One region of the Arthrobacter sp. Helios genome, then DNA from elsewhere that is predicted to be linked to it. Evidence: riboswitches for the same ligand, from Rfam matches in the RefSeq annotation. Region 1 holds a riboswitch; the other holds the start of a gene.
The links. Region 1 has a riboswitch for cyclic di-AMP ahead of ArtHe_RS05570 (LysM peptidoglycan-binding domain-containing protein). Riboswitches for the same ligand answer to the same signal wherever they lie in the genome.
Positions count from the first base shown of each region.

Region 1 (7,315 bases):
CACCCCAACCGTGGGCACCGTCTCGGGGAACCGCACCATTGCTGTTCCCGACTTCGGCCCAACCTGCCGGGACGGGCGCACCGCCGGCCCTCGAAAGGACCATCCATGACCATCATCCGCCTGACCGGTACAACCACCATGCGCGGGCTCGGCGATCCCGGCTGGCGCGGTGCCATCAGCGACACCGACACCTATGACCTTAACGACCCGGCGAAACGCCGGACCGTTCTCTCCTCCGCCGCCCTGATCATCAGCGGCGCAGCCGACCATCTCCTCCTGCACCAGCACCGTGAGCACCTGACCGGATACGTCCGGGACGGCGGCCGCATCCTGGTCAACGGCCAGGTTGTCCTGCCGTTCATCGACGGGCTGGCCCGCTGGCTCAAGCTGGATTACCGCAGTCCGCGGGATCTTCGCCCGCACGCTTTGGCTGCGCACCCGGTGTGGGACGGAGTTGACCACCGGGACCTGCATTTCCGCACCGGTGTCCCGGGGACCCACTCCCATGCGCGCCTGAAGGACATCGGCGTCGCGGGTTTCTACGGCCGCGGATACCACTCCCCGCTGCCGGACGGCGGTGAAGCGGTCACCGGCATCGGACCCAATTCGCTTCCCCTGGACTACACCTATCCGCTGGGCACAGGCGAAGTGCTGGTCCATGGCGGCCTTGATCTCGAAGGGTTCACCGACGAGCGGTACAGCAGCCGCCGGATCGGCCCCAACCTCGTGACCTGGCTGACCGGTTCCGCTTCTGCCTCCGATGTCCGCTCCACGAAGGAAGTACCTGCATGAGCACCCCCCGCATCGGACTGCTGCACTGCGGCACGTTCCCCGCACTGCGCACCCTGGAAGATCCCGCCCTGCAGCCCTACCGCATCGAGCCCGTGTACCTGCCGGATTCCGATCCCGGTTTCCTGGCGGAACTCGACGTTGTGCTGGTTGGTGACCGGCTGCATGCCGGACAGCGCGCACGCTTCGAACCGGCGATCCGCGAAGCGCTGCAGGATCACACAAAGACGGTGATCGTGCTGGGCGAGAACAACGTCGAGAGCTGGCTGCCGGGGGTCGGGTACAGCTTCCGGCCAACTGTTTTCTGGGCCTGGCGGACGGGAACCGACACCGGCACCCGCCTGCGGCTGCCGGAGGACCCGATGTGGGAGTTCTTCACCCGCCGGGCAGTCGACTGGCACCATCACGGCCTGCTTCACCCGCCCCAGGGTGCGCGCCGGCTGGTCACGATGGAGGAAGACGGAACCGACAGCGGGGCCCTGCTGTACGTGGACGACGTTAATCAGCCGGCCCGTCTGCTGGTGACGACCATGGATCCGGTGTACCACCACGGTTCCGGCTTTATGCCCGGAGCCACCCAGCTGCTCTACTCCCTGCTGCGCTGGGTGATGTGGGACCGGCGATAGAGTTGCACCATGAGCAATACCCCGGCGCGGGCCCGCAGGTCTGTCTTTCTCCTCATTCCGATCGGCGCCCTGGCGGGCATGGCCCTGGCCATCCTGAACTTCCAGATTAACTACGCGTCGACCGTGGAGTCCCAGGACCTCGGGAGCTACATCCTCTGGACGCTCATCGGCGGCGCGGCACTGGGCGCATCCTTTGCCTGCCCGGCAAGCGTGGTGTCCTTCCTCAGCGCGGACGCAGGGAAGTCACGGCGCTTTAACGCGGTTGCTGCGGGCGTGGTCCTGGCCGTGTGCTGGCTGCTCTATGTGGGCGTTTCAGCGTCCGGGGGCACACCGGTAACCGTGCTGCTGCCGGTGGCCGCCGTCGTAACGACGGCGGCGGGCGCCTGGTTCGGGTGGTTCACCACGCGGCCGATGGCGCCGGCGGGCGAAACGGAAACTATGTCAGGTCCGTGATGTCGGCCCCGGCATTGGAGCGGACCGATTCCACGCCCTTCAACGCTGACGCCTTGGACTTATAGCTCTCCGACGAGGAAGCAATGACTTCTCCGTTGCCCGCTTTAAGCCGGAACCTGAACCCGCCGGCCTTGTCCTGGTAAACCTCGAATTTTCCTGCCTTGACTGCCTCGCTCTACTCGATTGCAGATGAGCCGGTATCCGGAATGGTACGCGCCGCGGATGCGGCATGGCAGGGCTGGCGCAATTCTTTCGGGTCTGCCCCGCCCAGTGCCCTTTCGGGTCTGCCCGGCCCAGAACCGGCCCAGTGCCGGCGGGGCCTCAGAACGGGTCCGCCGGCGGCCGGGCGTTAGTGAGGTCCGCCAATCATCCTCGCCAGCGCATCAGCAGGCGAGGCCACCTCGGCGCCGTGTGCAAAGAGAACGCGTTCCGGCCCAAGAGCAGCAATCCGCTCCAGGGATTCCTCCGCCCGGCCGGCATCTGACATAAATGCGCTGGGCCCCCGGACCACGTGGCCATGCGATGACCCGGCCGCATCCCCTACAAACAGCGTTCCCGTCCCCTCATGGAAAAGGGAGATATGCCCCGGCGTATGGCCGGGGGTAGCCAGGATTTCCAGATCCTGCACCATGGCCCCTTCGCCGATGGGACTTACGTGGCGCGGGGACCGGATATCCGGGGAATCCGGCCCGCCGGCGTAAATCGCGGCGTGCGGTGCCCGTTCGGCGACGGCAAAAAGGGAGCCAACGTGGTCCATATGCAGGTGGGTCAGCACGATGTCGCGGACATCTGACCAATCCCCGCCCAAAGCTTCGACGGCGGCAGCAATACCCGCGTCTGCGTCCGGCATGCCTGTGTCAATCACCACTATTCCCTCCGGTTGAGCTACGGCATAACAGCGCACATCCATGACCAGCTGATCCGGCCCGGCGACGCCGGCTGGGATCACTACCTCGCGCACCACGTCCTGAACGGGAAGCTGCGGTCCGCGGCCACCGGCTTGCTCACTCATGGCCCCTCCTTCGCTGGATATTCGGCCCTTCCAGCGTATTCCCGCACTCCGGCATCCGTCGCCGCGTTCCGCAAAAATCCCCGGCTCCCACCCCGGAAGGACCCTCTCCAAACAGCAGCGCGGGCCGCAGCGCGCGGCCGGTCCAATGTGGCTGCTGGGACTAAAGAAGAAAGCACACTTCCCATTAGCAGAGTGACTGGCCGCACACAACAGCAACACGGTGTCGTTACCGAATTGCAATGCAATCTCTATTCCATGTAGTGTCCTTGGCATGCCGCGATACTGATGCGGCGTCCTTGGCTTGTTACCTAACTCTGCCGCTGGCCAAGGTCCCCTTTTGCAATACGACGGCAGGGGCGGGGGACCCAATTTTTTGGATCCTTTGAATCCTTGGGGTTAAGCCGACCGGTTCAGTCCGGCGGCCGGGTGACTCCCATCCGAATCCGACAGCTCACCTCGCAGGTATTGGGAGAGGTAATTCCTTGTCTATCAATAAGAACCGCGGACGCCACCGCTCAAATTCCAACATCTGGACCACTATCGCCCAGGTCTCACCGGCAAAGGCACGCACCTTCGGCGGAACCGCCGCAGCCGTCGTTGCCGGCTCCGGGCTCATGTTCGGCATGGCTGCCCCGGCCCAGGCCGGCGTTGTAGCCAACGATCCCGCCCCGGCGGCTGCCGCAGCTGCCGCAGCTCCTGCTGCAGCTCCCGCCGCAGTCACCGTGGCAGAGGCTCCGGCCGTGGAAACCGCATCCACGCACACCGTGGTCGCGGGTGACACCCTGGGCCAGATTGCCGCCACCTACGGTGTGTCCCTGGACAGCATCTTCGCGCTCAACGGCCTGTCGATGTCCTCGATCATCTACCCCGGCGACGTCATCACCTACGCCGGCACGGCTGACATCCAGCCCGCCGCCGCCTACACGCCGGTGGAAACCGCAGCCGTGGTCGAAGCTGCTCCTGCGGCTGCGACGTACACGGATCCGGGAACCTACACGGAATACAGCACGCTGAGCACCCAGGTCACCCCGGCTGCTCCCAGCGTCGGCACCTCCGCCATTGGCCAGACCATGGTGAATGCGGCTTACTCGCAGCTCGGTGCTGCCCAGGACTGCACCGTGCTGGTTGAGGTGGCTCTCCGCGCCGCCGGCCACTCGGTTGGCGACCTGGCTCCGGCCCAGCTTGCCGCTTACGGCTCCCCGGTGTCTGATCCCCAGCCCGGCGACATGGTCTACTACGCCGACGGCGGCATGGGCTTTGCCCACATCGCCATCTACATCGGCGACGGACAGGCCATCCACAGTGGCTGGAACGGCAACCAGACCGTTATCCAGTCCGTGAACGTCGGCTCCGGCCCGGTTTACTACCGCGCATAACTGAACCGCCGCGGACGGTCCGGTCCGCTGGTTCGAGAAGCACCCCGCCTGGGAACAGGTGGGGTGCTTCTGTTATGCGGCTCTGTGGCTCCCACCGGACCTCTCACCCGGAACCGCTCACCGAAGTGTCCCCCGGGTTCGGGGACCACACCCAGCAAGTCGTGAAATAATAGTCAGGTCAGACCCGCGGCTTTCCGGCGCTTTCACCCATGTGGAGCGCCCACGGCCGCGCTTCCGTCACGACTGTCACCGGAATCCGGGCAAGTGGCGGGACGAGCGTCCCACACAGGCCCCTGCACAGTGCAGCGGTCCGCGGCTGCCGGGCCCGGCTTCGATCCAGCCAGAGGTAAACACATTGACGTTTAACGTAGGTCAAACCGTAGTCCACCCCCACCACGGCCCGGCCACTATCCGCCGTCTGGCCAGCCGCAAGATCCGCAGCGTCGAGAACGAGTACCTGGTACTTGAAGTGCATGCCAACAAGCTTGAGGTTTGGGTTCCCACCGCCAAGGCCCAGGATGTGGGGCTGCGCCCGGTCCTGAATTCACCGCAGCTGGAAGAACTCATGGAAATCCTCAGGGCTGCCGCGGACGCCGAGGAGTCCCAGTGGTCACGGCGTTTCAAGGAAAACACGGAGCTGCTCGCCAGCGGGCGGATCGCAGACGTAGCCCGCGTGGTCCGCAACCTCACCCTGCGTTCCCTGGACAAGGGACTCTCCCACGCTGAGCGGGACATGCTCCGGCATGCCCGCCGGCCGCTGCTCACCGAGATCTCGCTGTCCCTGGGAGTCAGCGAAGAAGAAGCCTCGGCGGTGCTCGACGGCGTCTGGGCCGGTTCGGGCACCTCACTGGCCGAACCGGTTACCTAAGCTCCGGATCACCGCCGGAGTCGGGCTACCGGCAGCCACTTCCGGAGACGGGTCAGCCCGGCGCCCGGAACCCGCCCTGGGATCCGGCCTTGGTCCGTGCCGTTGCGGCGGCGGACCAGGGATCTTCCGGCCAGGGATGCTTCGGGTAACGCCCGCGCATCTCCGCACGCACCTGGTGGTAGGGACCAGCCCAGAAAGAGGCCAGGTCGTCGGTGACAGCCAGCGGCCGGCCAGCCGGGGAAAGCAGATGGAACAGTACCCTGACCCGGCCGCCGGCGAGGGTAGGCGACCCTGCCCAGCCGAAGCATTCCTGGAGTTTGACGGCCACCACCGGCCGCCCGCCGTCGTCGTCAGGTTCCGGGTAGGCAACCCGCACCCTGGAGCCGCTGGGCACCTGCAGCCGTTCCGGAGCCAGTTCATCCAGCCGCGCGGCCTCCGGCCAGGGCAGCAGCCGCCGCAGCGGCTCAGCCAGATCGATTCCGGCGGCGCGTTCTCCTGAGGCCAGCGCATCCAGCTCCGGTCCGAGCCATTCATCCAGGCGTTCCAGGAGCGCCGGTTCGGAGGCATCGGGCCACGGTGAGCCAAGTTCACGGTGCAGCAGGGCCAGCCGCCGGCGCAGGGTCTCTGCCGCCGGGGACCAGCCAATCAGTGCCAGGCCCTTGGCATCGAGCGCGGCTGCGACGGCGGCCCTGCCCTGGGCCGCCGTCGCGCGGACCGGTGTGGAAACCAATTCAATGGCGCCGAGCCGGCGCTCCCGCCGTGCGTTCACTCGCCCGCCGGCAAATTCAGCTAAGACACTCTCCGTGAGCAGATGCGCGGCCGCCGCCTCAGCCGTCCCTGCCTCCAGCGGTGCTGCTGCGCGGATGACGGCGCCGGTGCCCGCGGCTGCGCGGCCCTCGGCCCGGGTGACGTCGGCGACGGCAAGCCATTCGGAGCCCCGCAGCGGACTGTCCGGCGGCAGCCCGGCACGCGTTCCGGAGGCCAGGAGGTACTGCTCCCCCGGGCTCCCAGCCACCCGGCGCGCTACACGGGCGGGGAAAGCCAGTGCAATGATGAATCCGACTGCCTCGCCGGGTTCCAGCCGGTGGTCCAGCAAAACGCCCCCGCCCGCCGGCTCCACGGCAAACCGTTCGAGCCGCCGCGCCTCCCGGGACCAGGCCCGCGCCCCCGGATCCGCGCCGGAGCGGAGCCTGGCCAGTTGCCGGACCAGATCCGCCCCCGGAGCGCGGAGGTCTCCGGACACCATGGCGGCCACTTCGGCCGCGGCCCGGGCTCCGAGAACAGGGGCCCCGTCCACCAACGCACGGGCAAGCGGCGGATCAACCGGAATGCGGGCCAGGGCACGGCCGGACGCCGTGGCCCGGCCTTCCTCGTCAACGGCGCCGATCGCGCGGAGCTCAGCCTCGGCGTCGGCCATTGCAGCCGGCGGCGGCGGTTCGGGAAGGTTCAGTCCGCGCCCGCCGGGAGTCCCCCAGCAGGCCAGGAGCAGGGCTGCGGCGGTGAGGTCAGCCGTGGCGATTTCCGGCGTCTGCTGCGCCGGCGCTGCGGCATAAGCTGCCTCGGGATAGGCCCGGATCACGGTCCCCGGGCCCTGCCGGGCAGCCCGCCCGGCCCGCTGCTGCGCCGAGGCCCGCGAGCAGCTCACGGTCACCAAGCCAGACATTCCGCGGGCGGCGTCCCGCCGCGGTTCGCGGGAGAGTCCGGAGTCCACCACCAGGCGGACGCCCGGCACGGTCAGGGAAGACTCAGCGAGCGAGGTGGACACGATGATGCGCGGCCGGGCGCCTGCCGGCCGGCCCGAGACGGCGCGGTCCTGTTCCGCTGCCGGCACCTGCCCGTGCAGTTCCAGGACATCGACGGCTGCGCCGGCCGCCTGCCGCAGACTGGACGCGACAGCGGACACTTCGCGGGCACCCGGCACAAACACGAGGGCATCCGCCTGCGGGTCGGCCGCCAGCGCCCGGGCGTGCCCCGCCGCGGCGGTCCGCGCCAGTTCGCTGAGGTATGTCCGGGTCACGCCGCGCTCATCCAGCCGCCGGGCAGCCGGGGGTTCCCAGCGCACCTCGAGCGGGTAGAGCGCGGAGGGGCAGTCAATCACCGGGGCGGGCCCGTCCGGACCGCCGATCAGCGAGGCAAAGCGGGCGGCGTCCAGGGTCGCGGACATCGCGACGAGCACCAGGTCCTCCCGCAG
Region 1 is NZ_CP095402.1:1,251,789-1,259,103, reverse strand. It holds gene ArtHe_RS05600 (ABC transporter ATP-binding protein) at 1-109, shown strand, start outside; gene ArtHe_RS05595 (hypothetical protein) at 106-792, shown strand; gene ArtHe_RS05590 (hypothetical protein) at 789-1,415, shown strand; gene ArtHe_RS05585 (hypothetical protein) at 1,425-1,868, shown strand; gene ArtHe_RS05580 (DUF1508 domain-containing protein) at 1,852-1,953, opposite strand; gene ArtHe_RS05575 (MBL fold metallo-hydrolase) at 2,218-2,880, opposite strand; cyclic di-AMP (ydaO/yuaA leader) riboswitch at 3,193-3,359, shown strand; gene ArtHe_RS05570 (LysM peptidoglycan-binding domain-containing protein) at 3,363-4,256, shown strand; gene ArtHe_RS05565 (CarD family transcriptional regulator) at 4,612-5,124, shown strand; gene hrpB (ATP-dependent helicase HrpB) at 5,177-7,315, opposite strand, start outside.

Region 2 (7,315 bases), 1.1 Mb from region 1:
TTCCGGACCGGTGCCTGGCGGTGGGAGGTACCCAGGAGCTTGGCGCCGGCCGAGGACAGTGCCTCGATCTGCTGGGGGCGCACCTTGGAAGGACCAGCACCGAAACGCCCGTCCTTGGGAAGAAGTTCTGCGGGGATCGTAAGCGTGGCGGTTTCGCCCATTTTTGTTTGCTCCAAGCGGATTGGCAGGGTGCTGTAGATACTTCTCTATTCTGCACCTCCGCCCCCTGCCGCCGGTATTTATGAACGGGAGTTGGCATCGGGCCGTGAAAGTGGATAATTGCCCCCGAATTGGTGGCATGGGCTAACGTGGAAACGAACCTGCGGCGCAGTCTGTGCCACCTTGGTTTTCAACCCTTTCTTCCGCACGAATTCTAGGAGCGGCTGGTCATGACGGACCTCATCGACACAACTGAGATGTATCTTCGAACCATCCTTGAGCTCGAAGAGGAGAACATCGTGGCCCTGCGCGCCCGGATTGCCGAGCGCCTGCGCCATTCCGGCCCCACAGTCTCGCAGACCATCGGGCGGATGGAACGGGACGGGCTGGTTGTGGTGTCGGGAACCCGGCAGCTGGAACTGACCGAACTGGGCCGCCGGCGCGCCACGGAGGTAATGCGCAAACACCGCCTTGCCGAGCGGCTGCTGGCTGACGTGATTGGGCTGGACTGGGCGTACGTCCACGATGAAGCGTGCCGCTGGGAGCATGTGATGAGTGAGCGCGTCGAGCGCCGGCTCTATGACCTGCTGGGGCAGCCCACGGAGTCGCCGTACGGCAACCCCATCCCGGGCCTGGAAGCGCTGGGTGGAACCACCGCCCTGGCCCCGGCCGCCGGCTACACGGACCTGGTCTCCGCAGTCAGTGCAGCCACCCCCGGGGCGCAGATGAACCTGCTGCGTCTCGCCGAACCGATCCAGGTTGACCCGGAGCTGCTGGCACAGCTGGATGAGGCCGGGCTGCGGCCCGGTGCCACGATCACCGCCGAGGTGGTCGGAGGCTACATTTCCGTCCGTGTTCCCGGGATTGAAGGTGCGCTGGAGCTGCCCACCGAAGTCGCGGCGCACGTTTTTGTCACCGGACCGGCCTAGCCGGTCCACTGCCGCCGGAACCCGCAGCCATTCACCGGCAGCGGCCAGCGCCGGCTGCGCCGGCGCCTGGCCGTCGGTAACGGAATGGTATCTTTTAGCATTTTTCCCCTATAGTGACATCTGACTACAGCAACAACACCGTTCACCGGTCCGACAGCCTAACCCTGCCACTGGACCGCAGGTGCAACCGTTCGCAGGCAGGGGCGGAGGACCCATCAACCGGCAGTGGCAGCACTGCCTTGGGGTGAAGCCTCCGAGCAGCGCAGGAGTATCCGCACAGCAGATACCCCTGTGCGTCGTGGGCCGAGTTCTCTACTCGAATCCGACAGCTAACTTCGCAGGCTTTGTAGAGAGGGAACCACTTGTCGAAGCACACTGCTTCGGGCAGGCGCAGGGCCGAAACCTCGGCCGCTCCACTGCGTCAACGCGCTGCCGCCGGGTCCACGGGCCGGCGCCGCGCTGAACCTGTCCGCCGCCCGCTGGGGGGATCAGCCCAGAAATTTGCCATCACCGCTGCCGCCTCCGGGCTGGTGCTGACCGTTGCGCTTCCGACGACCGCGGCGGCCGTGGATCCTCTGCCGGCACAGGAGCCCGCCGCGGCTCCGGCCCCGGTTTCGGCTGATCCCAACGCCACCGTGGAGTTTGACCGGGCCGCACTGACCAGCAAGTTCGATCCGGATGCGAAACTGCAGGGACTCACTGTCGCCGGCACGGACGTCACGCCGGGAGCCGCGCAGGGCACTCTCGCCACTCCGCTGGACTCCGAACTGGTGCAGACCTCTTCCTTCGGGTACCGGGTCAGCCCGATCACCGGAGCAGCAGGCGAGCTGCACACCGGGCAGGACTTCGCCGCGGCCTGCGGCACGGAAGTCAGCGCCGCCGCCAGCGGCAAGGTCAAGTCTGCCGGCTGGCATGCCTACGGCGGAGGGAACCGTGTGGTGGTGGACCACGGCAACGGTGTGGAAACCACCTACAACCACCTGTCGGCCATCAGCGTCTCTGTGGGCGACGAAGTCCAGCGCGGGGACCTGGTGGGAGCCAGCGGCACCACGGGCGCCTCCACGGGCTGTCACCTGCATTTTGAGGTACTCGTAAACGGCACGCCTGTCGACCCTCTCGGCTGGTTGTGACCGCTCCAACACCCTTTCGTGACCTGAGCGTGACATTTCCTTGATGTTGTTATATTCTCGTCACCGTGCCTGATTGGCCAAAGATCAGGCACTCTCAAACAGATCGCCGAGCTCTGCCACCGTTTGAGATCCGTTCGCAAAATCGCATGGCAGAGGCGGGGGAACCAATTTCGGGTTTCGCAAGAAGCCCTAGGGGTTAAGTTGCCGGACTTAGCGGTCCAGCAACCGGGTGACTCCCATCCGAATCCGACAGCTCACCTCGTAGGCATTGGGAGAGGCAAAAACTGTGTCATCAATCAATTCCGGCCGCCATCGTGCTGCCTCGGTTCAATCCAGCCCGCTTACGGCTTTCTCCAAGGCCGTAACCGCCAACGCAGGTACCGTCGGCCGCCAGGCCGCCGTCGTCGTCGCAGCTTCCGGCCTTGTTCTGGCCGCTGGCCTGCCGGCACAGGCCGCACCGGTTTCCACCGACCGCCAGGCCCTTGAATCAACTCCCCTCAACGTTGTGACCTCCAACGGGACCGTGACGGTCTCCGAGCAGGCACCCTTCGACCTTCCGGTAGCTCCCCTTGCGGGATCGCTCTCCGGGGCCGAAACCCGCGCACAGATTGCAGCAGCCGAGCTTGCCGCGGCAGAAGAAGCCGCTGCTGCTGTTGCCGCCCAGCAGGAGGCATACGCCGCCCAGCAGGCCGCAGCCGCACCGGCACCGGCCGCTTCCGGCGTCACCACCGCCTCCTCCGCACCGGCAGCAGCTGCTCCCGAAGTCAGCGCCAGCGGCGTTGCTGCAGGCCTGGTTGCCTCCGCTTACTCACAGATCGGCGTGGCGCAGGACTGCACCGCAATGGTCGAAAAGGCCCTGCGCTCCGTCGGCAAGTCCGTTGGTGACCTCGCCCCGAGCCAGTTCTACGCCTTCGGCTCCGTAGTTGGCACCCCGCAGGCCGGAGACCTGGTTATCACCGGTGGGCACGTCGCGATCTACGTCGGCAACGGCCAGGTCATCAGCGGTGGCCTCAACGGCATGAACACCGGCCTCCACTCCCTGTCCGACCTTCCCGGCGCAAGCTTCGTCCGCGTCAGCTGACGCTGCCAGATAAACGGAGCACACCGTCATGACCTCGACAACTGAGCGCGCCCGTCACCGTGCGCCCGTCCAGCGCACCAGCTCGCTGACTGCACTGGCCGACGCCGTCACTTCCAATGCGGGAACGGTGGGCCGCCAGGCCGCCGTTATCGCCGCCGCCTCCGGGCTGGTGCTGAGCACCGGCGTCGCCGCAAATGCTGCGGCACCGGAACTGTCCCGCGATGTGCAGACCAGCAAGCTGGATCTGTCCTCCATTCCGCTGCAGGTTCCCGCAGATGCCGTAGGCCCTGAGCTCAAGTTCGCTCCGGTCCCGGGCGTTATTGTGGCCGAAGCGCCTGTAGCCGAGACCGTGACCGTGCAGTCGCAGGAAATCAACACCCCTGCAGCCGATGCTCCGGCCCAGGCGGCAACGGCCCAGGCAGCGGCCGCTCCGGCGGCTTCCGCTGCCCCGGCTGCCTCCTCCGGGACCGCCGCCACCATCGCAGCAGCTGCCTACGCCCAGCTCGGCGTGATGCAGGACTGCACCATGCTCGCGACAAACGCGCTGGCAGCAGCTGGGATCAACTTCCACGGATGGCCGGCGGGTTACCTCTCCCTCGGCCGCACCCTGAGTGCCGCTGAAGCAATTCCCGGCGACCTGATCTACTACGCAGACGGCGGCATGGGCATGGCCCACATTGCTGTCTACGTGGGCAACGGACAGGCCGTCCACGGTGGCTTCTTCGGCAACCAGACGGTTGTTGCTCCGGCCGAGCTTGGCTCCGGCGGCGTATACATCCGCGTAGGCGGCTAGCAGCAAACCCAGAACCTGACACAGTTCGCCAAAGGACCCTCCCCTGTGGGAGGGTCCTTTGTTGTTTCCTGCTGCTTCCGGCACACAGGGGTGCAGCGCATCCGGAGTTTCGCGGCCGATAAATAGCGGGAATCCCCGGTCCCGGCTTACCCTTGCAATGAAGATTCGAAGTACCGCAGTGTGCCGGTGAACTTTTTCTCTCGCCGGGCCCGCGGGCAGGCGAAGAGGAACGTGCATGCGAACGCTGGTTCTGAATGCGGGCTACGAACCGCTGGCAGTTGTCACCTTCCGGCGCGCGCTGGTCCTGGTGTTGACCGGGAAAGCGAGCGTGCTGGCCGAGAGCGGCGTGCCGGTGGTCAGCCCGGCCGATGTTTTTGGACGGCCCTCGGTCATCCTGCTAAACCGCTACGTCAACATTCCCTACCGTGCGGAGACCGTTGCCACCCGCAGGGGGGTCCTGCGGCGCGACGGTCATTCCTGCGCCTACTGCGGCAAACAGGCATCGACCGTGGACCACGTAGTGGCCAAATCCCGGGGTGGTGAAGACAGCTGGGAGAACCTGGTCGCGTGCTGCCTGCGCTGCAACAACAACAAGGGGGACAAAACATTGAACCAGCTCGGCTGGAAGCTGCGGTTTACGCCACGGCCGCCGATCGGTGCCCGCTGGCAGATCCGTGAACTCGAACAGCCGGCGGCGCAATGGAGTCCTTTCCTCGGCGATACGGCTGCCTGATGGCGCCTGCCGCCGCCCAGCCACCCGCCTTCAACGCCATCATCCTTGCCGGCGGGAGGTCCTCGCGGCTGGGTGGAGTGCCCAAGGCCGAACTCCGGATTGACGGACAAACCCTGCTCGAACGCACGCTGGGCACTGTCCGCCAGGCCCGCAGCGTCGCCATCGCCGGGCCCGCACAGCTGGAAGCTGCCCTGCACGCCGTACCCCCGCACTGCTTCTTTGTCCGCGAGGAGCCGGCCTTCGCGGGTCCCGCTGCCGCCGTCGGGGCTGCCGTGACCGCCCTCTACGGCACCGATACCGCCGGGAGCGCTGAGCCTGTCCCCGGTGCCGGCGATCCGGCGCCGCCCTGGACCCTGGTGCTGGCATGCGACATGCCCGACGCCGGCGGCGCTGTCCGGGCGCTTCTTGCCGAGGCCGCCGGTGAAGCAGGCCAGTCCATCATGGCGAAGGACAGCAGCGGTTCACTGCAGCCCCTGGCAGCCCTGTACCGGACCGGCGACTTGCGCACTGCCGTGGGCGGACAGCCCGGCAGCCTGGAGAATCTATCAATGTTCCGCCTCCTTGCTAGGGTGCAGTGGAGAGTGGTTGCCGTGCCGGAGGGAAGCACCGCTGATGTGGACACCTGGGCTGATGCCGGAAAGTGGGGGATCAGGCCGGGCAACCGCACTGCCTGAGACCCTGCCGGTTCCGCAGCGACGCCCAGGAACAAAAGGAGCCATGATGGGAAGCCAGCAGGAAACGCTTGAGGCCTGGACGCAGCAGCTGCTGCGGTCCCTGGAGCTTGAGGGAACAGCAGTCGACATTGACGCCGTCCTGGACCTCGCGGCGGCAGCAGCCCATAACGTTGTCCGTCCAGCGGCGCCGCTGACGACGTTCATCGCGGGCCTCGCCGCCGGCCTGGCCGCGGGCAGCGGACAAGCCGACGAGAACCTCGCCATGCGCGCGGCTATCCGCGCGGCCCAACGGGAATGCGACGCCGCCGCTCCGGAGGCAGGCAAGTGAACGGGCCGGTGCCGGTAATCCTTCCGCTGCAGCCCAACACCTCCTGGGACCAGGCCCGCAAAGCGGCCTACGCAGCGGCCCGTCCGCTGCCGTTTGAGACCGTCCCGCTCGCGGAGGCACTGGGGCTGACCCTGGCGGTGGATGCCCCCGCTCTCCAGCCGGTTCCGCACTATGCCTCCTCGGCCATGGACGGCTGGGCCGTGGCCGGCCCGCCGCCCTGGAAAATCGTCAGCTCCGAGGAACCCGAGCACGAACGCTGGCAGATCCACAAAGAGTCGGGCCGCCGGCCGCTGCAGCCCGGCGAAGCGGTACCCATCCTTACCGGCGGACTGGTTCCTGCGGGAGGAGAAGCCGTCCTGCGTTCAGAACACGGCCAGCTGAGCACGGAGGAACCCGCAACACTGGTTCCGGGGCCCTCGGCCCGGAGCGACGAGCCACGCCCGGGAGAGCACATCCGGCCGGCAGGAGAAGAAGCAGCAGCGGGGGAGACCGTCATTCCTGCCGGGACAGTCCTGAACCCGGCGCATATTGCCTTGGCCGCTGTCTGCGGTCACGACACCCTGCCAGTGCTGCGTGCTCCGCGCGTGTCCCTGCTGCTGACCGGTGATGAAGTGATCGAAGCCGGGCTGCCGGACTCGGGCCAGGTCCGGGACACTTTCGGGCCGCAGATGCCGCAGCTGATCGGCATGCTGGGAGGCCGGGTCGACGCCGTTTGCCGCCTCGCCGACCGGCTGGACGACGTTATTGCCGCGCTCAGCACCGACGCCGTCGACGAAGCATCGCTGGCCATGTCCTCCGGGGACGTGCTGGTGACCACCGGCGGCACGGGGACCTCCGCTGCAGACCATCTGCGGCGTGCGCTCAGCGAAGTTGATGCTGAACTGCTGATCGACGGGATCGCGATGCGTCCCGGCCATCCCACCCTGCTGGCCCGCCTGCCGGACGGACGGTTCGTTGTGGCGCTGCCCGGGAACCCCCTCGCTGCCATGATGGCAGTGTTCACCGTGCTGCAGCCGCTGCTGGCCGGGCTGCGGGGTGAGGAGTTCCCCAGGGAGCGCCACGTCCTGGCCGGCGTCGACATCGATCCGCTGCCCGGCCGGACCCGGCTGGTTCCGAGCCGGATCCAGGACGGACGCTCCGTGCCGTCGCAGTATTACCGTTCCGGGATGCTCCGCGGCCTGGCGGACGCCGACGCCGTAATGGTGATCCCCGAAGCCGGCTGCACCGCGGATGAGACAGTTACCGCGCTTCCCCTGCCATGGCAGGTGCGGCAGGCTCCAGCCGGATAATCACCGACTTGGAGGTGGGGGTGCCGCTGACATCGGCGACGGAGTCCAGCGGCACCAGCACGTTCGCCTCCGGGTAGTAGGCGGCAGCACAGCCGACGGGCGTGCTGTAGGCGACGGCCCGGAAACCCTCTGCCCTGCGCTCCACGCCGTCCTCGTACTCCGAGACCATGTCGACCAGGTCTCCGTCCTGAAGGCCGGC
Region 2 is NZ_CP095402.1:102,972-110,286, forward strand. It holds gene serC (phosphoserine transaminase) at 1-161, opposite strand, end outside; gene ArtHe_RS00460 (metal-dependent transcriptional regulator) at 390-1,088, shown strand; cyclic di-AMP (ydaO/yuaA leader) riboswitch at 1,234-1,447, shown strand; gene ArtHe_RS00465 (M23 family metallopeptidase) at 1,451-2,218, shown strand; cyclic di-AMP (ydaO/yuaA leader) riboswitch at 2,313-2,500, shown strand; gene ArtHe_RS00470 (NlpC/P60 family protein) at 2,505-3,299, shown strand; gene ArtHe_RS00475 (NlpC/P60 family protein) at 3,328-4,092, shown strand; gene ArtHe_RS00480 (HNH endonuclease) at 4,328-4,825, shown strand; gene ArtHe_RS00485 (NTP transferase domain-containing protein) at 4,825-5,499, shown strand; gene ArtHe_RS00490 (DUF6457 domain-containing protein) at 5,543-5,827, shown strand; gene ArtHe_RS00495 (molybdopterin molybdotransferase MoeA) at 5,836-7,116, shown strand; gene ArtHe_RS00500 (FdhF/YdeP family oxidoreductase) at 7,067-7,315, opposite strand, start outside.
Region 2: another riboswitch for cyclic di-AMP. It lies ahead of ArtHe_RS00470 (NlpC/P60 family protein); the one in region 1 lies ahead of ArtHe_RS05570 (LysM peptidoglycan-binding domain-containing protein).